3 regions of the Cellvibrio sp. genome follow, and region 3 is predicted to be linked to each of the others. Evidence: predicted binding sites of a transcription regulator. Region 3 holds the regulator's gene; each other region holds the start of a gene.
The links. The regulator LexA, encoded in region 3, represses DNA repair genes until DNA is damaged. The targets are predictions, from matches to a motif close to ACTGTNTNTANANACAGT.
Positions count from the first base shown of each region.

Region 1: the regulator LexA is predicted to act here: its motif matches at 5,762-5,779, upstream of recN (DNA repair protein RecN).
Region 2: the regulator LexA is predicted to act here: its motif matches at 3,219-3,236, upstream of ACWA6V_RS16610 (PA0069 family radical SAM protein).

Region 1 covers NZ_JBRFPI010000066.1:1,416-14,548, reverse strand. Annotated here, with positions in the region: gene ACWA6V_RS06295 (HD-GYP domain-containing protein) at 1-912, opposite strand, end outside; gene ACWA6V_RS06290 (diguanylate cyclase) at 1,181-2,812, shown strand; gene ACWA6V_RS06285 (outer membrane protein assembly factor BamE) at 2,896-3,351, opposite strand; gene fur (ferric iron uptake transcriptional regulator) at 3,430-3,837, shown strand; gene recN (DNA repair protein RecN) at 4,037-5,704, opposite strand; gene ACWA6V_RS06270 (methyl-accepting chemotaxis protein) at 5,816-7,435, opposite strand; gene grpE (nucleotide exchange factor GrpE) at 7,860-8,429, shown strand; gene dnaK (molecular chaperone DnaK) at 8,626-10,560, shown strand; gene dnaJ (molecular chaperone DnaJ) at 10,771-11,889, shown strand; gene ACWA6V_RS06250 (hypothetical protein) at 12,017-12,628, shown strand; gene ACWA6V_RS06245 (hypothetical protein) at 12,645-13,133, shown strand, end outside.
Region 2 covers NZ_JBRFPI010000316.1:113-5,013, forward strand. Annotated here, with positions in the region: partial or broken gene ACWA6V_RS16595 (hypothetical protein) at 1-798, opposite strand, end outside; gene ACWA6V_RS16600 (hypothetical protein) at 782-1,600, opposite strand; gene ACWA6V_RS16605 (COG4315 family predicted lipoprotein) at 1,696-3,096, opposite strand; gene ACWA6V_RS16610 (PA0069 family radical SAM protein) at 3,259-4,410, shown strand; gene ACWA6V_RS16615 (glycosyltransferase family 32 protein) at 4,583-4,901, shown strand, end outside.
Region 3 covers NZ_JBRFPI010000053.1:8,031-13,755, reverse strand. Annotated here, with positions in the region: partial or broken gene ACWA6V_RS05330 (sigma-54-dependent transcriptional regulator) at 1-1,167, opposite strand, end outside; gene fliS (flagellar export chaperone FliS) at 1,448-1,855, opposite strand; gene ACWA6V_RS05320 (hypothetical protein) at 2,014-2,292, opposite strand; gene fliS (flagellar export chaperone FliS) at 2,306-2,692, opposite strand; gene ACWA6V_RS05310 (SDR family oxidoreductase) at 2,808-3,638, shown strand; gene ACWA6V_RS05305 (DUF2845 domain-containing protein) at 3,698-4,060, shown strand; gene lexA (transcriptional repressor LexA) at 4,147-4,749, shown strand; gene ACWA6V_RS05295 (cell division inhibitor SulA) at 4,742-5,152, shown strand; gene ACWA6V_RS05290 (hypothetical protein) at 5,291-5,557, opposite strand.

The DNA.
Region 1 (13,133 bases), on a different contig from region 3:
TTTGCGAATGGAATCGGCGGGTGCCCAGCCTTTTTTGTAGGGGCGATTGGAGGTAATTGCATCATAGACATCGCAGACTGCACCCATTTTGGCATAGAGGCTGATAGTCTCGCCCTTGAGTCCGTGCGGGTAGCCAGTACCATCCATTTTTTCATGGTGGTGCAGACAAACATCCAGCACCATAGGGCTGACTTGATAGCTTTCAATTAAAATCTTGGCGCCGACTTCCGGGTGGGATTTCACGATAGCGAATTCACTGTCAGTGAGTTTGCCCGGTTTGTTAAGCACTTTCATAGGAATGCCGACTTTGCCAATATCGTGCAGCAGTCCGGCGAAACCGGCTTCGCGCACCATTTCCTCATCGAGGTTTAATTGGCGTGCAAGGGCAATCATCAGCGCACACACCGCAACCGAATGCATATAAGTATATTCATCGGCAGTTTTCAGCCGCGCGAGGCTGATCAATGCATGCGGCTGGCGCATGACGGAATTGGAAATCTCTTCTACTAGTGCTTTTGCCTGCTCGATTTGAATCGCTTTGCCCATGCGAGCGTCGCTAAACATTTCAATCACGGCTTCTTTAGCTTTGGCGCAGAGTTTGGCGGCAGTTTGTATTTCATCCTCCAGCGATATTTTTTCTCTGCTTTGAGTGTTTTCCGCCTCAAGTAATACCGCTTCGGTTTCTTGTGCGACTTCCTCTTCTGTTTTTCCCGGGACTGCTTTATCTAAATCGGCGCCTTGGGTGACATCAATCCACAGCTCTTTGATCCCACTGGCCTGAATTGCCTGCAGGTCTTTTTCGTCGGTGAGCAAAAATTTGGTTTTCCAAAAGGGATGCTCCATCCAGGAACCGCAAAATTCACATATGAACATGCCGAGCTGGATATCTTTGACTGCGATTCGTTTGAGCATGTGGTTCCAAATAGTTGACAGCGGAGGTAGAGGTTAAGTCTGTTCTGGTGAGTATAGACGGGGATTTTTTGTCGGGCGGAGCGCAGTGGGAATAAATTTTTTGTGGTGGAAAAAAGCGCGTTGGCGTTATTCCATTTGATTGGCTAAACGCCGAATTCACACCTATTATTCACACTAGACTGCGGAACTTCCCGGCATGGTAGACGCCGATAGGTCTTGCGCAAAAACGACAATAAAATTTCCCCTGTCTCCCAGGCATCGGTTACCCATGGATAAAAATGCTGAAATTGCGCTAAAACTTCAGGCATTGCGTGACGACTATGCGGCGCGCTTGCCCGCCGAAATCCAGTCGTTGCGGCATCTTGTTAGCGATTTGGCGAAGCCCGAATTCCAGCGCGATACACTCGATCAACTCAATCAGAAATTGCATAAACTAGCGGGTTCGGCAGGCAGTTTTGGTTTTCCCGACCTCGGCAAGCAAGCAAAGAAACTGGAGCTGCAAACGCAGACGTGGCTGGCGGCTAACCAGTTGGATCTGGGTATGTTGCGTGTCTTTGCGGTTGCCGTTGCCGCACTGGATGGGCAGGCACAGGGCGATAGCGCCAAAAAAATTCCCCTGGTATCGCAAAGTGCCCCGCTAAAGACCAACACGCTGATCTACGTACTGGAGGACGACCCCGATGTTGCCGACGAAGTCTGCATGACCCTGCGTCACTTCGGCCATCAAGTCGTGCATTTTTCCACTATCGCCGCTGCCGAGGTTGAAGTGCTGCGGCGCCCGCCGGATTTTATGATCTGCGACATTATGTTTACTGAAGAGGGGCGTGAAACCCCCGAGGCGGTGGCGATTTTGCAGCAGAATTTACCCGCGCCTGTGCCGGTGATTTTTGTCTCCACCCGCACGGATTTTGAGGCTTACCACGCGGCGGTGCGCGCGGGTGCGGTGGGTTATTTTGTGAAGCCGCTGGATATCATTCGCCTGGTCGACTGCTTTGAATACTATCTTGACCGCCATCGTAGCGCGCCCTACAGGGTATTGATTATCGATGATGACTTTGCGCTGGCCGAGCACTATAAATTGGTGTTGAACTCTGCCGATATCCGGGCGGAAGTGAGCAATAATCCCAATGAAATTTTTGAGGTGCTGCAGGATTTTCACCCGGAACTCATTTTGCTCGACATCAACATGCCCGGCTGCAACGGCATCGAGTTGGCCCAGGTCATTCGTCTCAATCAGGATTGGCTGCGCGTCCCCATCACCTATCTGTCATCGGAGCAGGACGTGGAGAAGCGCGCGGTGGCCATGGGGCGCGCAGGCGATGATTTTTTAAGTAAACCACTGGGCGATCGTGAACTTATCACTGCTGTGTCCGTGCGAGCGGCGCGCAGCCGCCAGCTGAGTGATGCTCTGGATCGCGACAGCCTGACTGGCCTTTTGAAACATTCGCGCATTAAAGAACAAGTGGATGCAGAGCTGAGCCGTGCCGTGCGCAGTGAAGAAAATTTAAGTGTAGTGATGCTCGACCTCGACCACTTCAAGCAAGTCAATGACACCTACGGCCATCCGGCGGGCGACAAGGTGATCAAGGCGATTGCACATTTATTGCGCCAGCGCTTGCGCAAAACCGATGCAGTGGGGCGCTATGGAGGCGAGGAGTTTGTTGCTGTGTTGCCGCGCTGCAGCCGTGAAGAGGCGCAAGTGTTGATGGAAGATGTGCGCCAGCGTCTGCGCGATATCAGTTTTACGGTTGACCAGCGCACCTTTAATGTCACGCTCAGTGCAGGTATCGCCGCTTATCGGCCGGGTGTGGGGCGCGCTGAACAATTGCTGCAAGAAGCGGATGCGGCGCTCTATCGCGCCAAGGCTGAGGGGCGCAACCGTATCTGCCTGAGTCGATAATCATCATTCTGAAAACAGTGAGTTCAAATATACAACGCCCGGATTGACCGGGCGTTGTTATTAATCAGGGATGGCTTTTGCGATTATTCGAGCTCTTCCGGATCAGGTACTTTCGGGGGGGTGCTGTCTTCGGTAGGCACAGGCACATCGCGGTTCATATCATCCAGATACTTCTCCGATTTCTCTCCTGTGAGTGGAGCTTTACCTGGCAAGTAATCGCCCTCTGTTTTTACCAGCTTGTCATTATCAAAATAGACAGTGTAAAGGTATTGGGTGATCTCACCCTGTGACCCGCGACGTACACTGTAAGGATAATCCCAACGGTCATCATTAAATGTATCGGGCAGTAAGGTATTACCGAGTACAAAGCGCACTTGCCGTTTGGACATGCCCAGCTTCAGTTGCTCTACCATCTCTTGCGTGATGATGTGACCCTGTTGGATACCGACTTTGTAAACACCGGGAAAGCGGAAGCTGGAGCAAGCGGTGAGGCTGGAGACTAAGACCACGGCCAGAAAAACACGGCTGGCTAATTTCATACAAGGGCTTCCACTAACGAAAATGAACGCGGATAATACCCGAACCACAGGAACACTGAGAAGGGTTTGGGGGAAATAATGGCAGACGGTAACCACGAACTGCGCAAAGCGGGTCTTAAAGTGACCTTGCCACGTGTGAAAATTTTGCAAATGCTCGAATCCTCTGAAAAGCATCACATGAGCGCGGAAGATGTTTACAAAGCGCTAATGGAACAAGGTGATGATGTAGGCTTGGCGACTGTCTATCGGGTGTTGACCCAATTTGAGACCGCCGGTTTGGTAGTGAGACACAATTTTGATGGCGGCCATTCAGTGTTTGAAGTGGCGCGCGGTGAACATCATGATCACATGGTCGATATAGATTCCGGCACCATCATTGAGTTCCATAATGATGAAATTGAAGCCTTGCAAAAACGTATCGTAGCGGAGTATGGTTTCGAACTGACCGATCACAGTTTAGTGTTGTATGTGAGAAAGAAACGTTAGTGCGAGAAAGGCAAGTGTTTAGGTAGCGATGTTTTTGGTGATTTGTTTCCAAGTAACCCTGTTCCATGTAAGAAAGTTAGTGCTAGATGCGGTAAACGTTAGTGCTTTATGAAAGAAAACGTTGATTTGTTTTACCCGCTTGAGGGCGCGATTTATCGCGCCCTTTTTATTTTCAGCGGTTGGCTCGCCCGGTATTTTGCTAAAGCGCCAGCATTTCACGTGCGTGCGCCAGGGATTGATCGGTAATTTTCAAGCCGCCCAACATGCGCGCAATCTCTTCCACTTTGCTTTCCCCTGCTAATTCCACCAAGGTAGATTCCGCACTCTTTTTGCTGGATGTCTTCACTACCTGCAGATGCTGATGGCCTTTGCTCGCTACCTGCGCTAAATGCGTGACACAGATAACTTGCCCGCGTTCTCCCAACTGCCGCAATAGATGACCAACCACATCACCCGTAGCGCCGCCGATACCGACATCTACCTCATCAAACACCAGCGTCGGGGTGGCCGAGGTTTTGGCGGTAATCACCTGAATCGCCAGGCTAATGCGCGATAACTCGCCGCCCGAGGCGATTTTAGCCAGCGGGCGCGGCGCTTGGCCGGGGTTGGTGCTGATTAAAAACTCCACGTCCTCCAAACCATTGGGGCCGGGTTTATCGGTAAGCGGGAGCAAGCTGACACTGAGGTTGGCATTGGTCATCGCCAATAATTTGAGTTGTTCATTGACTTGCTTGGCGAGGCTGGTGCCTGCTTTACTGCGTTTGGCTGAGAGTTGTTCGGCCAACTGGCGATAGGCTTTTTCAGCCTGCGCAACCTGCTGTGCGAGTTGGTCGAGTTTGCCATCGCCACCCTGCAACTGCTCCAGCTCTGCACTGAGTTTCTCGATAAACGCCGGCAACTCTTCCGGTTGGATTCGGTGTTTGCGTGCCAGGTCATAAATCGCCGACAAACGATCCTCAACTACAGCGAGGCGCGCCGGGTCGAGGTTAAAACTGTCGATATGGCGATCAATCTCATGCTGCGCCTCTTCGACCTGGATCTGGGCACTGGTCAGCAGTTCCTCCGCCGTTTGCAGTGCTGCCGATTTCTCCGGCAGGTTGCGTAAAATGTGCAGGGCGCGATGCAGGTTTACACTCAAGCCCTGCTCGTCATCGCCGCAAAATGCCGCCAGCTGCTGGCTGCCGTGCAGTATCTCTTCGGCGTTGGCGAGGCTGCGCTGCTCCGCCTCCAATTTGGCCTGCTCGCCTGGTTGCAAGCCAAGCTGCTCAAGCTCGTTAAATTGATAGCTGAGCAGTTGGAAGCGCGCACTTACATCGGCGGCGTTGTCGCGCAGGTGGATAAAGTGTTCGAGCCGGCTCTGCCACTCGCGGAAGGCGAGGCGCACTTGTTTTGCCAGATCGGTCTGGCCCGCAAATTCGTCGATCAGGCGGCGATGGGTATCCTTGATCAGCAGCGATTGATGTTCGTGCTGGCTGTGGATATCAATCAGCATCTCGCCCAAAATCCGCAGCTGTTGCAAGGTGACTGGCTGGCCGTTGATATAGGATTTGGATTTGCCCTCGTTGTTGATCAGGCGGCGCAGCAGGCACTCCTGCGGGTTGTCCGGCTGCTGTAAATCCATATTGAACAGCCATTCCTGCGCACCGGGAATGGCACTGGTATCGAAGGTGGCGGTGATGTCGGCGCGGCTGGCGCCGGTGCGCACCCGGTCTGCTTCGGCTCGGTCGCCCAAGGTGAGTGCCAATGCATCCAATACAATGGATTTACCTGCGCCCGTCTCACCGGTAATCACCGTCATACCGGGTTTGATATCCAGATCGAGCTGGTCAACCAAGGTGAAGTTTTGGATATTCAGATGGGTTAGCATGGGCGCCTCGCAGGTGTTGCCGCAATAAAATAGCCAGACATTTAATGGGAATAAATGTCTGGCTATTTATACAGTATCTGCGGTCAGGGTGGCAAGCTGCTGCCGGTTCAATTACAAGCGGAAGCCTTCCAGTTGGCGGCTGAGTTCATCGGAGGCATCGCGAATTTGCTGCGACGCCATAAGTGTGCCGCGGGCTGCATCTTTGGTGCCCAGTGACGATTGTTCAACCTGGCTGACATACTCCAGGATCAAACTGCTCGCCTGTACATGTTCGATCAGCGAGCTGCCGATATGCGCCACCATCTTGGCGACTTCATCGGTCTCGCGGCGCACGCTCTCCACAATTTCACCGCCTTGGCGGGTTTGGCCAATACCTTCTTTCAGTTGCACTACCATGTCATCCATATTTTGTTTGGCAACGCGGCTGGAGTTCTGCACGGCAGTAATGGTTTCGCTGATTTCACTGGTCGCTTGCGTCGTACGCTGGGCGAGTTGGCGCACCTCGTCGGCTACTACAGCAAATCCGCGCCCTTGTTCGCCGGCGCGCGCTGCTTCGATTGCGGCATTGAGTGCGAGCAGGTTGGTTTGGTTGGCGACTTCGCTGATCACAGAAATTACGGCGGAAATACTGTTGATCCGGTTGGCCAGATCATCAATGCTGCCCTGGGTCTGGATCACGCTGTTGTCGATTTCCACAAAACTTTTCACCGCACTGGAGATCAGTTTTTGCCCCTGGTTAGCAGTTTTGGAGGCGTGGTCAGTCTGGTTGGTGGCGACTTTGGCCTGCTGCATTGCATCCTTGGTCTGCATATTAAATTCTTCGGCCGAGGAGGCAATCTTGATGGTGTTGATGCTTTGGTCTTCCGCCATGGCGGTACTGGTTTCGGCCTTGTGGACTATGTCATCGCTGATAGAGTGCAGGCGTGCCACCATTTGCGATATGCCGCCGATCACCTCACGTAGCGCATGGCGCATACGTACCACCGATCCGTAAATACTGTCTTCCGGCGCCTGGTGTACATCGCGCTCGGTCAGGTCGCCGCCCGCTACTGCGCGCACCAGCGTCAGCACCTCTTTCAATTCAGCACCCAGGCCGCGATCCAGTTTACGGGCAAACAATACCACCGGCACCACTATGAATAGCATCACCAGTAAACAGACCGTTAACTGCCATTTGGCGGTTTCCCAAAAGCGGGAATTTACTTCGTTAAACCCTATTCCAGTGCCTACTACCCACTTCCAACGCGGAGAGAGCTTGGCGATTGAGAGCTTTTCTTCAATCGACCCATCGGCTTGTTTTTGCGTCCAGTTGTAGCGTGCGAGTTGGCCGTTGGCCTTTTCGACTGCTTTTTGCAAGATCTCACCCACACTGCGGCCATTGCCATCTTTAAATTCGTGGAAACTGGTGTCGTGAATTTGTGGGTCGAGTGGGGCAGCAACAAAGTTCAACTTCTCATCGGCGACATAAACGTATTCCGACTTGTGATAGATGTTGTTGCGCAACAGCGTGGTGGCGATTTTTTTGGCAGTTTCATCATCCAGCTCGCCGCGTGCGGCCATCTGCTCCATCTGGATGACGGTGGCGTAGGTGCTATTGAGTAACTGTTCTACACGCGCCGCGTTGTCCTGGTTGCTGGTGTAGCGCACGGTGTACAAGCCAATCAGCATAATTCCCAGTAAGCCGATAAGAATTTGAGCGGAGACGATCCAGATTTTGACGCGCAGTGACATTGTGCCCCCTGGGAGTGGCTAAGTTATAAACAGGTGTTGATTGACCTTATGCGCAAGGGACAACGTTGTCAAATAGTATTTAAACGCATAAGTTCGACTTTCCGACCCAAATGGTTATTAAGGTTCGGATTCACTCTTTTGGCGCAAAAATCAACAATTACGCACCTGAATTGTGCGCTTTTTTAGATGGCTTTCTGTGGGTTGTGACCGCCAAGGGTCGGTATAAAAATTCTGCTTTGAGTATAGGCAGCAATTTGTCGCTGCCAGCAAGTTGGTCGCGCTTATTTAGTGTTGAGGCCAGATCGGGAAAAACTTTGGCGACAAAAACTTGAATCCCCCCGCGCGAGCCCCATATAGCGTCCACAGTAATTCAAGCGGACCAGTGTTATCCCTGTATCCGCCCAACCTGCGATGGAGTACCCAAGTGTCAACCCAAGACTATAGCGATATCCAAAACACCGCCGAGCCGCTCAATCCGGGTGAGGATGCGGCTGAGCAGACGCAAACTGCCAACGAACCCAGCCTGGAAGCACTGCAGGCTCAATTGGCAACCTTGGCAACAGCCTACGAATCTGCCAAAGAGCAATCCCTGCGCTCACAAGCCGAGGCACAAAACGCCCGCCGCCGCGCGGAGCAAGATGTTGAGAAGGCACACAAGTTTGGCTTGGAAAAAATGGTCAACGATTTGTTGCCAGTTGTCGATAACCTGGAGCGCTCGCTCGCCGCTATCGATAGTGGCAATGAAGCTTTTGCCGCAGTGATTGAAGGTATCCAGCTTACCCATAAATCGTTTGTCGATGCGCTCGCCCGTCATCAAGTCATTGCGGTCAGTCCGGAAGGTGAGCCATTTGATCCCAACTTGCATCAAGCAGTTTCTGCTGTCCCCAATCCGGATGTAGAACCCAATACCGTACTTACCTGCTTCCAAAAGGGTTACACCTTACACGGTCGCCTCGTTCGTCCGGCGATGGTGGTGGTATCCAAAGCGCCCTGATTCTCGTGAGAGGCAACAGAAGGGCGCGCGGGAAACCACAACAAATGTAAGGATTTTTTGTGCGCTGGACTTGAATTAATTTCACTCGCGCCAATATAGAAAATAACTGCCGATAGCGGCAAGAAACCAACAATTCAGTGCAAGTTATTCGTGTCATTGCACTTAGCAACACATAGCAATTTTTAGGAGCAACACCATGGGCAAAATTATCGGCATCGACTTGGGTACCACCAACTCTTGTGTATCTGTACTTGAAGGCGGAAAACCAAAAGTGATTGAAAACGCCGAAGGCGATCGCACTACGCCGTCAATTATTGCATTCACCAACGACGATGAAATTCTGGTGGGTCAATCCGCCAAGCGTCAATCAGTCACTAACCCGCACAACACCTTGTATGCGGTAAAGCGTTTGATCGGCCGTAAATTCAAAGACGATGTTGTGCAAAAAGACATCTCCATGGTGCCGTACAAAATTGTTGCAGCCGACAACGGCGATGCATGGGTAGAAGTGAAAGGCGATAAAAAAGCACCGCCGCAAATTTCTGCTGAAGTATTGAAGAAAATGAAAAAAACCGCTGAAGATTATCTCGGCGAGACAGTAACTGAAGCGGTCATTACCGTTCCGGCTTACTTCAACGATTCACAACGTCAAGCCACCAAAGATGCCGGCCGCATCGCAGGCCTGGATGTAAAACGTATCATCAACGAGCCAACCGCGGCTGCACTGGCATACGGTTTGGATAAAGGTGTGGGCGATCGCACCATCGCGGTATACGACTTGGGCGGTGGTACTTTTGATATTTCCATTATCGAAATTGCCGACGTTGATGGCGAGCATCAATTCGAAGTGCTTTCAACCAACGGCGATACTTTCCTCGGCGGTGAAGACTTTGATATGCGCTTGATTGAATTCCTCGCAGAAACTTTCAAGAAAGATACCGGTATCGATTTGCACAACGATCCACTGGCGCTACAGCGCTTAAAAGAAGCGGCTGAAAAAGCCAAGATCGAATTGTCATCCAGCCAGCAAACTGAAGTGAATTTGCCCTACATCACTGCCGATGCAACTGGTCCGAAACACTTGGTGGTAAAACTGACCCGCGCAAAATTAGAGTCGCTGGTAGAAGATTTGGTTAATCGCTCCATGGAGCCAGTAAAAACCGCGATCAAAGACTCCGGTAAATCGCTGAGCGAAATTGACGATGTAATTTTGGTAGGCGGTCAAACCCGTATGCCGCTGGTACAAAAAGCGGTTGCGGATTTCTTCGGTAAAGAAGCGCGCAAAGATGTAAACCCGGATGAAGCAGTAGCAATCGGTGCTGCAATTCAAGGTTCTGTGTTGTCAGGCGATACCACCAACGTATTGTTGTTGGATGTAACTCCATTGACTCTCGGTATTGAAACCATGGGTGGCGTTGCGACTCCGTTGATCGAGATAAACACCACGATTCCTACCAAGAAATCACAAATTTTCTCGACTGCTGATGACAACCAAACCGCAGTAACGATTCACGTCGTGCAAGGTGAGCGTAAGCAGGCGTCGCAAAATAAATCACTCGGCCGTTTTGACCTGAGCGATATTCCACCGGCGCAACGCGGCATGCCGCAAATTGAAGTGACTTTCGACATCGACGCCAACGGTATTTTGAACGTAAGCGCGAAAGACAAGGCTACTGGTAAGGAACAGTCTATCGTGATCAAAGCCTCTTCCGGTTTGAGCGACGATGAAATCCAGAAAATGATCAAAGACGCAGAAGCCAATGCTGATGCTGACCGTAAATTTGCTGAAGTGGTTGCTGCACGCAACACTCTCGAAGGTTTGATCCATGCAACAGAAAAAACCGTGAAAGAAGCGGGCGATAAAGCAACTGCAGATGAAAAATCGGCGATTGAAGCGGCGTTGACTGAAGCGCGCGATGCCGCCAAGTCAGAAGATTTGGCGAAGATCGAAGCGGCCACTACCAAGTTGACTGAAGCTTCAGGCTCACTTGCGCAAAAACTTTACGCGGAGCAACAAGCGGCAGGTGCAAATGCTGGCGCTGGTGCACAGCAAGCCGGTGGCAACAGCAAAGCAGCAGATGACGGCGTAGTGGATGCTGAATTTGAAGAAGTGAAAGAAGACAACAAATAAGTTTTCGTTCACTGTTCAGGAAGTAACAAAAACAAATGCGGGCTTGCCCGCATTTGTCATGTAAGAATCTGGCAAATGTAGCCCGTATGAAGTCTAACGAAATACGGGGAATGTTTTAAATGATCAACCCCGTATTACGCTAGGCTCCATACGGGCTACGATGAAATCATTATTTGAAATGTAAAACACATTTCTACTACCGGTGTAACCATGGCAAAACGCGATTACTACGAAGTCCTCGGCGTCGAAAAAAGTGTAGACGCAGCAGAATTGAAAAAAGCTTACCGCCGCGTGGCGATGAAATTCCATCCGGATAGAAACCCGGACGATCCCTCTGCGGAAGAAAAATTCAAAGAAGCAAACGAAGCCTACGAAGTACTTTCCGATGACAACAAACGCGCTGCTTATGATCGTCACGGTCACGCGGGCGTTGATGGTCAGGCGGGCATGGGTGGCGGTGCTGGCTTTAATAACTTTAGCGATATTTTTGGCGATGTGTTCGGCGATATTTTTGGTGGTGGCGGCGGACGCGGTGGTCGTGGTGGGCCTGCGCGCGGTTCTGATCTGCGCTACAACCTTGAACTGAGTTTGGAAGAAGCTGTTAAAGGCACCAGCGTCCAAATAAAAGTGCCTACACTCGTCAGCTGTAAAACCTGCGACGGCTCAGGTGCAAAACCCGGTAGCAAACCCGTTACCTGTACAACCTGTGGCGGGCACGGTCAAGTGCGTATGCAACAGGGCTTTTTCTCGGTGCAACAAACCTGCCCTACCTGTCGCGGGCGCGGCACTATTATTTCTGATCCATGCAAATCCTGTCACGGTCAGGGCCGCACTGAAGAAACCAAAACCCTTTCCGTTAAAGTGCCAGCAGGTGTGGACACTGGTGACCGCATCCGTTTATCCGGCGAAGGCGAAGCGGGCGCAGACGGTGGACCAAGCGGCGATTTGTACGTGCAGGTGCACGTGCGCGAACACAATATTTTCAAACGCGACGGCGCCGATTTATATTGTGAAGTTCCTATCGATTTTGTCGATGCTGCGCTCGGCGGTGAATTGGAAGTACCCACACTCGATGGCCGCGTAAAATTAAAAGTTCCGGCCGAAACCCAAACCGGCAAACTGTTTAAATTGCGCGGCAAAGGTGTAACGCCGGTACGCGGTGGCGGAGTGGGCGATTTGCTTTGCCGTGTTGTAGTCGAAACACCGGTCAACCTCACCAGTAAACAAAAAGACTTGCTCAAGGAATTCCAAACGACCATGAAAGGCGGGAAATACTCGCCGAAACAGTCGAGTTGGTTTGATGGGGTTAAGAAGTTTTTTGGTGAGTAAGTAATATGTAAAATTAAAAGCCGATTCGAGAGAGTCGGCTTTTTTGTTGGGCTGGGTATTTGATTTGTTGGTCATACCAAATTACATTTTTGATGGATATTAAAGTCTTAATAAGAGGAGTGGTGCGATGAGAATGTTTCTATTTGTATGGGTGCTCGTACTGACTGGCTGCGCTTCGAATAGAGCGGATAAAAATATTGAGTTTAACAGTGAAGATTTGAATTCATTGATCGTATTTGGCTTGGATATAAGGACAGATTATAAAGATCCGATGTTTACTTTTGTGCAATATGATGTTGCATCCAAAAGTGTAGTAGAAGGGTCACAGATAGATCGTAAATCAATGAGAGATACATTAACTGATTCTGTTTTTGCCAGTCAGATTCCTACGGGTCATAGGTATTTTGTATTTAAGTTGCCTCCTGGGGCATGGCTTTTAAAACAGGCTCGTGTTGGTAATGTAAGTTTAATTTTTTCAAAGCAGACAATTAGTTTTTCCACCAGGCAAGGAGAGTCGCATTATTTAGGGGAGTTTAGGTTGGAGAGTAACTATCGTTATCCTCAGTTAAAAGTGTTGCCAAGTGACATATTCGGTGCTGAATTGGAGGTGAATCATAATTATCCCGGAGTAAAAACTAAGTTGGCTGAAACTAAAAATAATAAAGTTAGGTTCTCATGTGAAGCCAATTCAGGTCTAATGGATAAGGCTGACTGCGATAAAATAAAAATTTATTTTTAATGGATGAGGGGGTTGTATGCGAATTTTTGTGTTGTTTTTTGTTATGTGTATGATTGGTTGTTCGGGTTTTGATGGTAAAAGAGTTTCGTCGGAAGATGTGCTATATAAAGAAAAATTTGTTTTTTCGGATTCTCCTGAAGTGGTTTTTAATGCGGCACGGAGGTCAATATATGATCTCAAATGGGAGATTATGTATTCGGGCGATCAATATCCAGATTACAACTATGCTGGCTTGAGTTATCAGTATTTATCCCGTAAGGGTGACGCCAATACGGACAGCTGGCATCAAATAAAAAAGGATTCGGGAAGCTATATATATAAAATTATGCAAGTGAAAACACCAACATCTCCTTTTAGTTATGGCGCAGTTATATATGTAACAATTGCTACTGACGATAGTGCAAATACGAAAGTATCCGTAATTGCAGGTTCGAGTCAGGTTAATGAACAGAAAAAACTCGATGGATATATAAAGTCCTTGTGTGATCAGTTAAATAAAAATATC
Region 2 (4,901 bases), on a different contig from region 3:
CTCGGCAAGAAAAACAAATCCCTGCCACACAAAACCGCCAAATAGATTGGCTTGCGTGCGCGCGCCAGCTTCGGCATCGTTGTAAAGTGCAGTTGCGCCAATACGCCAGTTGTTGCCGAGATATTCCGCGCGCGATAAAAATTGTAAGTTCTTATCGTCATTGTTGAGGCCACTGCTGCCATTGCTAAGCGCAAAATTAAACAGGGTTTTGGTGTACTGTAAACCCAACTCCACACCGTTGTCGCCGGTATCAAAATTAAATCCACTTGCCTGCCGGATAAACGCGCTGTCATCTTCCAGACGAATACCGTAGGGCAACATAATGCGCCCCGCTTTTAAAAAATGGTTGCCGTTAAGTTTGGTGAGAATAAATGCCTCGCGATTTAGCGCCCCACCGGGTGCGATCTGTTCATCGATATAGAGTGAGAAACGCGAGTCTTTCGGTTGCAAAACCACATAGAGTTGGCCGGATTGTGTTTCAAATCCGCGCGTGTCCTGACCCTCATCGCGATCCGACTGGTAATAATTGGTGCGCAGGTCTGCACCTATGCGCAATGTTTCGCCTAATTTTCCGGCATCAAATAAATCCAGGCTACCTGCAGTTTGTGGCAATACATGAGTGCCGTAGTAGGCACCGTAAGTATTGCGTGCACCACCACCGGCCGGATTGACATGGCAGGTGGAACATTGAGTGTTATTTTTTATCGCGAGATAGGGTTCTGCACGAGCGGTGTTTATTAACAGCAGCCCCATCACACAAATTAAAAATGCAAAATAATTTTTACAGTGAATAAACATAGCTGTAGCCTCCGCCCTGGTTTTCGTCGCTATCGCCGTCAAATACACGCTGCTCCTGATCGAGCAGTGGATATAAGTCGCTGTTGTTGATCAGCACTTCCAGTTGTATCGCCTGTAGGGGAATATCACTGACGGTGATGTAGAGAATCTGGTCGATCAGCAAGAGTGAAAAATCCGCTGCCGTTTTTTGTCCATCCAGGTTGTTATAAAACACGCTGATACTTTCAGGTGAAAGTGTTTCAAATTGCAGCGGGCGACTGAAATGCAAATTCACTGTCACCTGTGAATTCAGTTTTTGTGCACTGGCGCGCGCAACTTTTGTTGTCGCTGAGCCTGTGCCAGTGCGCGGGGCACCATTGGCGATCCAGCTGCGCACCTGATCAATTTGCTCTTGCGATAAATAAGGGCCACCGAGTGGCATACGCGCACCGACAATATCTGCAGTGCCTTCCAATTTTTTTATCAAATAACTGTCATCCGGTCTACCGGGATTGACGCGCATAAGCGTGGGAATTTCATCGGCTGTGCGATTGACTAAAAGCGCATAGGAATTTTCTTCTGAATCCAAACGCAGTCCGCGCGGCGCATTGGCACCTGTGTGGCAGTTGGTGCAAATGGCTCCAAAAATATTCTGCTGTAATTGTGCGAGCGTTACCGCGTTCTCTGACGCGCTACTGCTGCTTGCGCTGCTGTTTCCGTTACTGCTGGAAGTGGGCAAACCCTGACCATTTAATCCTTTACCGGAACCGGCACCGCAGGCGCTTAAGCCAGCGATTACCAGTGCTAAAAATAATAATTTCATGATGCAGTCCTCTCATCTTTTTTGTTGATCTGCGTCGTAAATAAAAACGGAAATGAAAAGCGGGCACTGCAAACCATCTGCAGCGCCCGGATTTTTTATGGCCGCGCGATGGTCCAGTCGGTGTATTCACCGGCAACATCACCAGGCTTTGAATCGCCAACATAGAAGTAGAGTGGTAAACCTTTGTAAGCCCATTGTTTGGTGGTGGCATCGCGGGTAATTACGCTGAAATCACCAAAGGCTTGTGCATCGGCGGGAGCATAAAGTGCGGGCCAGGCAGCCAGGCAACCGCCGAAGCAGGTAGTGACGCCGGGTGTATCGTCATCAAAGGTGTAGAGGGTGAAATCGAGGCGTGAATTATCGGCAGCACCGGCGGCATTAAGGATATTGCCGTGCGCAACTAACAGACGGTTTTTGGTGGGATGGTTGTTCACCGCAACTGCTGGCGTGCGCGCCACAAACCAGTTATTGCCAATAGCTTCGCCATTGGTTTGACCCGCTTGGGTATCGCCCGCAAAAAAGTAGAGCGGCATACCGTTCAGCGCCCACTGCATTTCACCGCTGGCGCGTTGCACCAGGCTGTAAGGAGCAGTTGCAACAGCACCGGCGTGGGCAATCAAGGCTGGCCAGTTGGTAAGGCAGGTACCGGAACAATTGCTGACGCCGGCGGTGTCGTTATCGAAGGTATAGAGCGTAAAACCATTGCGCTCGGCGGTGCTGGTCTGCTCGGCGCCGTTGACTGGCGTCGCCAGTTTCACACTGCCTGCAGCCGCGAGATGGCTACCGAGGGTGGCGTTGGCCACTATTTGGGTGGGCATCGGCCGTGCGAGTAACCAGTTGGCTATGGCTTTACCGGCAGTTTGGCCAGCAACTGTGTCATTTTTGAAAAAGTAGAGTGGCTTGCCGTGATAGGCCCACTGCAATGCAGTACCGGCAGTGCCCATGCTGCGGGTGATTATCGAGTAAGGCGCACTCGCTTGATCACCCGGATTGGCCAATAACGGTGGCCAGTTCACCAGGCAATTGCCGCTGCAGTTGGATACACCGGTCGTGTCGTTGGCAAAGGTGTAGAGGGCGAACCCCGTGCGACTCAGCAACTGGCCGGTAAAGCTGGTGTTGCCGCCACCTTCAGGCATGCCGACTAATACGTCGCCACTCGCGACAAAATAATCGCCATCAGCGGCATTGATTTGGCTATCGACCAAGACAACGGGCGGGACCAATGCCGGTGCTACCGAGCTGGACGCCAATGAACTGGACGCCGGAGTACTGGATGCCGGTGTGCTACTCGGCGCAACTGAACTGGCGGGTGTACTGCTCGGTGCTATAGAGCTGGCTGCCATGGAGCTGGGCGCCGTGCTGGAATAACCGGTGCTACCGGGTGTTGATGAGTAACCTTTGCCGCCACCCCCTCCGCCGCCGCAAGCAGTGAGCAGGCCGGTACAGGCAAGGGTAATAACTAAATTACGACAGGATTTGTTGATAAACGGGTTCATGGTGGTTCCTCCTTAGATTGATTTGTCGGAGGAACTTACGGGCGACCTGCAAAAAGGTTGCAGTAGCCATGCAAGATAAATTGAAACCTGCCTTGCACCTCAGCGGGTTTAAGCACAAAATAACTGTTTGTATGTACAGCATAATTGTGTGGAGGAGGGGTGATGAGCACAAACGACGAGGATTTTATCGAGCCCGCCCCCTGGATCAACGCCGCACCCCAAGCCCACAAAGGGCGCGGTGCAATCAGCAATATCGCCGGACGCTTTGAGACTCATTTAATTGAAACAGTCGATGACGGTTGGACACCTTTTGTTGACGATACCGACATCAACCCGGCATTAAAAACTCACATTACCCCCGAGCTAGCCAAGACCATCCTCAGCCGCAACCAATCTCCGGATTTACCCTTTAGCGTGACGCTCAACCCCTATCGCGGTTGCGAGCACGGTTGTATCTACTGTTTTGCGCGCCCGACCCATTCTTATCTCGGTCTATCGCCCGGTTTGGATTTTGAAACCCGGCTCTACGCCAAAACCAATGCGCCGGAATTGTTGCGGCGCGAACTCGCGCATAAAAATTACGAGCCCAGCCCTATCGCCTTTGGAATGAATACCGATGCTTACCAGCCGTGCGAGCGCGACTTAAAAATCACGCGCCGCTGTTTGGAAGTGTTGCATGAGTGCGATCACCCGCTCGGCATGATTACCAAATCGGCGCTGATCGAGCGGGATATCGATTTACTACAAGAGATGACTGCGAAAAATCTGGTCACAGTGGCCATCACCATTACCACGCTCGATCATTCAATCGCACGAACACTAGAACCGCGCGCCGCATCGCCCACCCGCCGCTTACAGACAATTGAAAAACTCGCGCAAGCGGGTATACCGGTGCTCGTGAGCGTGGCGCCAGTGATTCCCTTTGTGACTGAACAGGAGTTGGAAAATGTGATGCGCGCTGCTGCCGATGCCGGCGCCACTGCTGCGGGTTACACCGTGTTGCGTTTACCCTGGGAAGTAAATCCGCTCTTTCAGCAGTGGCTCACAACCCATTTCCCCGAGCGTGCCGAGCGGGTGATGAATCGCATCCGCGATATGCGCGGCGGCAAAGATTACGATGCAAATTTTGCCACGCGCATGCGCGGCGAAGGCCTCTGGGCCGATATGATCCGCCAGCGTTTTGCCAAAGGGCTTAAACGCTATGGCTTGGGCAAGAGCGGGCGTTTTGTACAATTGGATTGCAGTTTATTCCGCAAACCGCTGAGTATTCCGGCGCCGAAAAAAACCAATGGGCAGTTGGATATTTTTGGTTAACGCAAAACATGGATGAATCTGGTGCATTACATACACAAATGCCCGCAACTATTGCTTTCTTGGCACGCCTATCTACAAAAAAGCGATGTTTCGATGGATGGCATAGCAATTGCGTGAATTCCGGGGTGATCCATCTGTTGATTTAACCGCCCGCTGGAAAAAGGAAAAACCTATGATTCCCAAAATCCTCCATCAATGCTCCAAATCTTACGTCTGGGAAGAGCGCCAACTGACCAAACGCGCGCGTGAGTTAATGCCTGATTTTGAATATCACGCCTGGACCGACGAGTCCAATCTGCAGCTTGTAAAAGACAAGGCTCCGCAATTTCTCGATGATTATTTAAGTATTCCAGTAGGGGTGATTCGCGTTGACATTGCGCGCTGTTTGTACCTGTATGTGTACGGCGGGATTTATTTTGATACCGACTATGTTTTTTACAAACCTTTGGATGAGAAATTTTTAGCGAACAAGTGTGTACTGGCGATCGAAG
Region 3 (5,725 bases):
GTCCTGTACACCGATAACACCGAAGGGATGCATGATCGCCATGCGCTCAACCAGATTGGCGAGTTCGCGTACGTTGCCACTCCATTCATGCTGGCAGAGTGACATTATCGCTGCAGAATTAAAACGAATGGAACCGCGCTGCTCACTCTCCATCCGCGACACCAACTCATTCATTAACAGCGGGATATCTTCAGAGCGCTCTTTTAAAGATGGTAATTCAATGGGGAATACATTCAGGCGATAAAATAAATCTTCACGAAACGTATTTTCAATAATCATCTGTTCAAGGTTGCGATGGGTCGCTGCAATAATTCGCACATCCACTGGCTGGGTTTTATTGCTACCTACACGCTCAAAACAGCGCTCCTGCAATACACGCAAAATTTTAACTTGCATATTGAGCGGCATATCGCCGATTTCATCCAGAAATAAGGTGCCGCCTTCAGCCATTTCAAACCGACCGGCGCGCGAGTTAATTGCTCCGGTAAAAGCGCCTTTTTCGTGGCCAAACAATTCGCTTTCCAATAATTCCGCCGGAATCGCACCGCAATTAACCGGAACAAAAGGTTTATCCCGGCGCGGGGAGTTGTAGTGCAAATTGCGCGCAACCACCTCTTTCCCCGTACCTGACTCGCCCGTAATCAGTACCGATACATCTTTATCGGCCACCTGCGCCATCATCTCGCGCACGTTTTGAATTTCACGGCTGGTTCCCACCAGACTGCGAAATAAATGTACCGGGCGACGCTGGGGCTGACGTTTACTGGTTGACTGCGCTTCACGGTACAACTGGGCACGATGCAGTGTATCAACCAGCTTATTATAAGTAGGCGGCAGCGAGAGGGTCGCGATGATCATAAAGCGGTAGAGGTCATCCAACCCTTCATCTGCATTTTGATTTTCATCGCCAATTAATACGATGGCCAACTCATCATTCCAGGAGCGGATTTCTTTCAGGAGTTGCGCGAGGGATTGATTGCTGTCGCGATAGTCACCTATCAAAATGGCAACATAATCCTCCCCATTGTTTTCTTCAGCGACTGTCGCTTGCCATGTATCACTGGCTGCAGTGAGTGTGGTTTCACTGAGAAAATCCAGCAGGATTTTTAAATCGTGTCTGCGTGACTGATTGTCGTCTATAACAAGAACTTTATTGTTGCGCCACATACCCCAAGACCTTTTTTCATTTCATGCCAAAATCTTGAATACGGGAAAAAACTCATTCAAGACGGCGAGACGGCTTATTGGAGTAAGTAATAGACGAGGCAGTGGTCTTAGTCAAATTTATGGCGGAATGTTTTTGGCGTTTTAACAACATTCACACAAGTAGAATAAATATTCGCCAAAAATATGCCTTATCTTCACACTTTATCTAAATACAATTTCATCGAGGGCTTATGAAAATATCGATTAGAAATTACACAAAGTATTTTTATGATTGACTGTTTTATGGCTGGGTAGATGAAACCTGCGGTGCAATTTCATCCCATCCGGATTTAATGGTTTTCAGCAATTGAATAGCTTCATTTACTTTTTCAACATCATTTTGCACTGAAGCTTCCAATAACTTCAGATTGATATATTCATAGAGTTGATCAAGACGCTCGGACAACTCCCCTGCACTCATATCCAGCGAGCTGCGCAAACCACCAACAATACTGATAGCTTTGCCCAACAGCTCTCCTTTGGCTGCCGGATCACCACGCTCGATAGCTCCCTGCGCAGCCGCCAGACGCGCCAATGCACCCTCAAACAACAATTGAATTAAACGATGTGGTGAAGCATTGCTGATTTCAGATTCAATACCCAATTGACGGTATTGCTTCAGTGCTTCTTGCGGATTGTAGGTTGACACAGACTATCCCCTGCTAGCAGTTATGTTCCCTAAGGCTAGCAGGGCTAAGACGTTTTTGCGAGTTTTGCTATAAGAGAGTTGTTTTAAAAACCTAATGAACTAGTATTCGTTAACACTTTTTATCACAACCGCATGCACTATTGAACAGAACACACGTCTCAAGTCGCATGCAGCAGGGTCACCTCGCGCTGACATTGCGCTATCAGTCCTGCGTAGACGCCCTTTAATTCACCCAAGGCACATACCAAAGTAGATCTGTCATCGCGATTGGCAGCAATGACTTTATCAATCAATACCACGCAGATGCGATCCAGATGCCGCACCCTATCCCAATCCTCAACTTGTAGCGCTTTGGTTAATTCCTGCTGTAGGTTGCGCATCGCCATAATACCAGCCTGACCACGATAGTCAGGCGCTGACACCAACTGAATCGCCATAACAAACTCCTCGTTACACTTGACTGCCAATCGCATCCCAGGCGGTTTTTATCTCACCCAGCAAACGACCACATTCATCAAGGTACTCTGCGTTGTTTTCGTAATTAGCCTGACTCAAGCGACGAATAATGTAGTCATATAAACCATCGAGGTTGGCAGCCAACGCTCCACCCTCTTTGTCATTCAAACTTCCCTGCAATCCTCCAACAATAGCTACCGCTTTACCAATCAGCTCACCCTTACGTGCAACCTGATTTTGCGCCATAGCACCTTTAGCTTGAGCTATACGTTCAAGCGCTCCTTCAAATAACATTTGAATCAATCGGTGCGGTGATGCAGTTTCAATACCGGAATGTACTTTAACGCTGGAATAATTTTGCACGGCAGAATAGGAATTCATAAATCACCACGGAGTGTTTGAATTTTGTTTTGCTATTATCGGATCTGAGAGAACAATCCCCGACCCTTAAGCTAACGGCAGAATCCCTGAAACCTTTAACCAGAAACTGACAATAATGCAAAAAACTATTCTTATAACCGGCGCATCAACTGGCATAGGTTTTTACGTTGCACATGAGCTAAAAAAAACAGAATATCGCGTTATCGCCTCATGTCGTTCAGCATCGGATGTAGCGCGCTTGCAGCAGGAGGGTTTGGAGTGCGTACAACTTGACCTTGCGGATTCAGCATCGATTCACAGCGGATTTGCGCAGGCAATGGCGCTTTCCGGAAACGCGCTTTATGGCTTATTTAATAATGGCGCTTATGGCCAACCTGGAGCAGTAGAGGATTTATCGATTAACGCGCTGCGCCAGCAATTCAATACCAATTTTTTTGGTTGGTGTGAACTGACCAATTTAGCCCTGCCCATTATGCTCAAGCAGGGCTATGGACGAATTATCCAAAACTCTTCCGTACTGGGTATTGCGGCCATGCCTTTGCGCGGTGCCTACAACGCCAGCAAGTATGCGCTTGAAGGGATTAGCGATACGCTACGGCTTGAGCTCGAAGGGACCGGCGTCTATGTCAGCTTGATTGAACCCGGCCCGATTGAAAGCCAATTCAGAAAAAATGCGTTGACCGCACTGCGCGACCATATCGATATTGAAAAGAGCCGTCACCTCGCGACCTATCGCAGCGCGATCGCGAGGCTTGAAAAAACTGAAACAACAACACCCTTTACACTCGGCCCCGACGCCGTATATCAACGTGTCATTCACGCGCTGGAAGCCAAGCAGCCGCAGGCCCGTTATTACGTCACCTTTCCCACCTATCTGGTGGGTTTTATGAAACGCATTTTACCTGCTCGCTGGCTCGATAAATTACTGCGTAAACTCGGGAGTTAATTCATTTCTCATTCAGTTGCAGCGACTAGAGTTAATAAAATCACAGGCAGGAGAAAACCATGAACAAATATGTTATCGCCCTATTATGCACAGCCATTTGCGCAAGCTTTTCCAATATGAGCGTTGCTGAGTCCTTGCGCTGTAAAACCAAACTTGCGCAAGTGGGTGATACCAAGGCAGAAGTGCTCGATAAATGTGGTGATCCGGTAATGACCGACAATTTTTGTCAACCCGTAGCAGCAACCACCCAGCCACAAGGAATACAAAATGGGAATAACAACGTGCAAAATAATATCGCTATCGCCACCTGCGAGAACATAGATATCTGGACGTACAACCCCGGCAAGGGCAAGTTCATGACACATCTGTATTTTGCACGAGGTCAATTACAAAGCATCCGCTATGGTGACAGGGTGAAATAATCAGCAGATTGAAAAACTATTGCACAACCTGAATTACTGTATATAATCACAACTACTGTACAAATAAACAGATTCAGGAGTGCATCATGTCTGACTTAACACCGCGCCAGGAACAGGTACTTCAGCTCATCCGCCAATATGCGGAAGAAACAGGCTATCCGCCCACTCGTGCAGAAATCGCCCGGATTCTCGGCTTTAAGTCAGCCAATGCCGCCGAGGAACACATTAAAGCCCTGGCTCGTAAAGGCGCTATCGAAATTATCCCCGGTGCATCACGCGGGATAAAACTACCGGAATTGCAATCTGGCATACCTGTTATTGGTCGTGTCGCAGCGGGCAACCCGATACTTGCACAAGAACACATCGAAGACTACTGCAACATTCCACAAAGCTTTTTTTCACCCAGTGCAGATTTTTTCCTGCGTGTCCACGGTATGAGCATGAAAGATGCCGGCATTCTTGATGGCGATTTATTGGCTGTCCATAAAACTGATCAAGCGCGCAATGGGCAGATTGTCGTTGCACGTATCGGCGAAGAAGTGACGGTCAAACGTTTCAAACGGATAGGTAACAATGCGCAGGTCGAGTTGTGGCCGGAAAACCCGGAGTTCGATGTTATCCTGGTGGATATGCGTGATCAAGAGTTCAGTATTGAAGGCCTTAGTGTAGGAGTGATTCGTCGTGACTAATATCGCCCGTGTAATACCTGTAACCACTACCGCTCGCCAACAACCTGCTAGCGGTGTTACTGAACTGGTATTGACCAGTGATTCACCTGAGCAAGTCGCGCTGCTATTGCCCATGATTGCATTTCTCAGCAATGCTTGCAGCGATCGCTGGATCACCTGGATCGCACCTCACAATATCAGCCGCGAACTGCTGGAATCCTACGGTGTTAATACACGCTACATTCGGGTGATTCACTGCCAGAATCCGCAAACACTATTGTGGATCACTTGGGAAGCACTCTCTGCAGGCAATAGCCATACGGTGATATCAAGCCCGGGGAAATTGACAGATAAAGAACTTACACAGCTTGAATTGGCTGCTAAAACCGGCGGGTGTCAGGGATTACTGTTGCGAGTTCGTTAAATTGAGCGCAACTATTTTAATAATCAAATTCGTAAGGTAGGAAAAATTACTTTGATGTACTGGAGTAACGCAGGGAGGCAAGGCCTCAATAATTGAACAGATAAAAAATTAAACAGACAAAAATACTTCACCCATCTGCTAGTGCAACATCAGTTTTTCCGCATCACTCAACTCTTCTACCAAATCATCCAGCATAGCTTCCGCCTGTTGATCAGCAATATCCCCCGCTGCCTCCATTCCCGCCTCAATCATGGCTTTGGCGACCATGAATTTTTCCTCGCCTAAAAAGGCCAGGGATTCTTCCGAAAAACGAATGGTTACCAAGGGCTCATTACTCTCGTCGTCAGCTCGCGCCAAAGCAACATCACCATTCAGCAATTCAATAATTTCGTAAAAAGACGACATAGCTACCTCGGCGGCCTCAGCGCGAAACGGGCGCGCATTCTAGCACCCAATTATCTCAAAAACCTATTCAAGAAATTTTTAGCAGTAAGAGCCTTTAATAGCTTCCTAAACCCAACAAAAAAACAAAAGGCCAACACACGCTGGCCCTTTTTTCGCCTTAGAGACGGT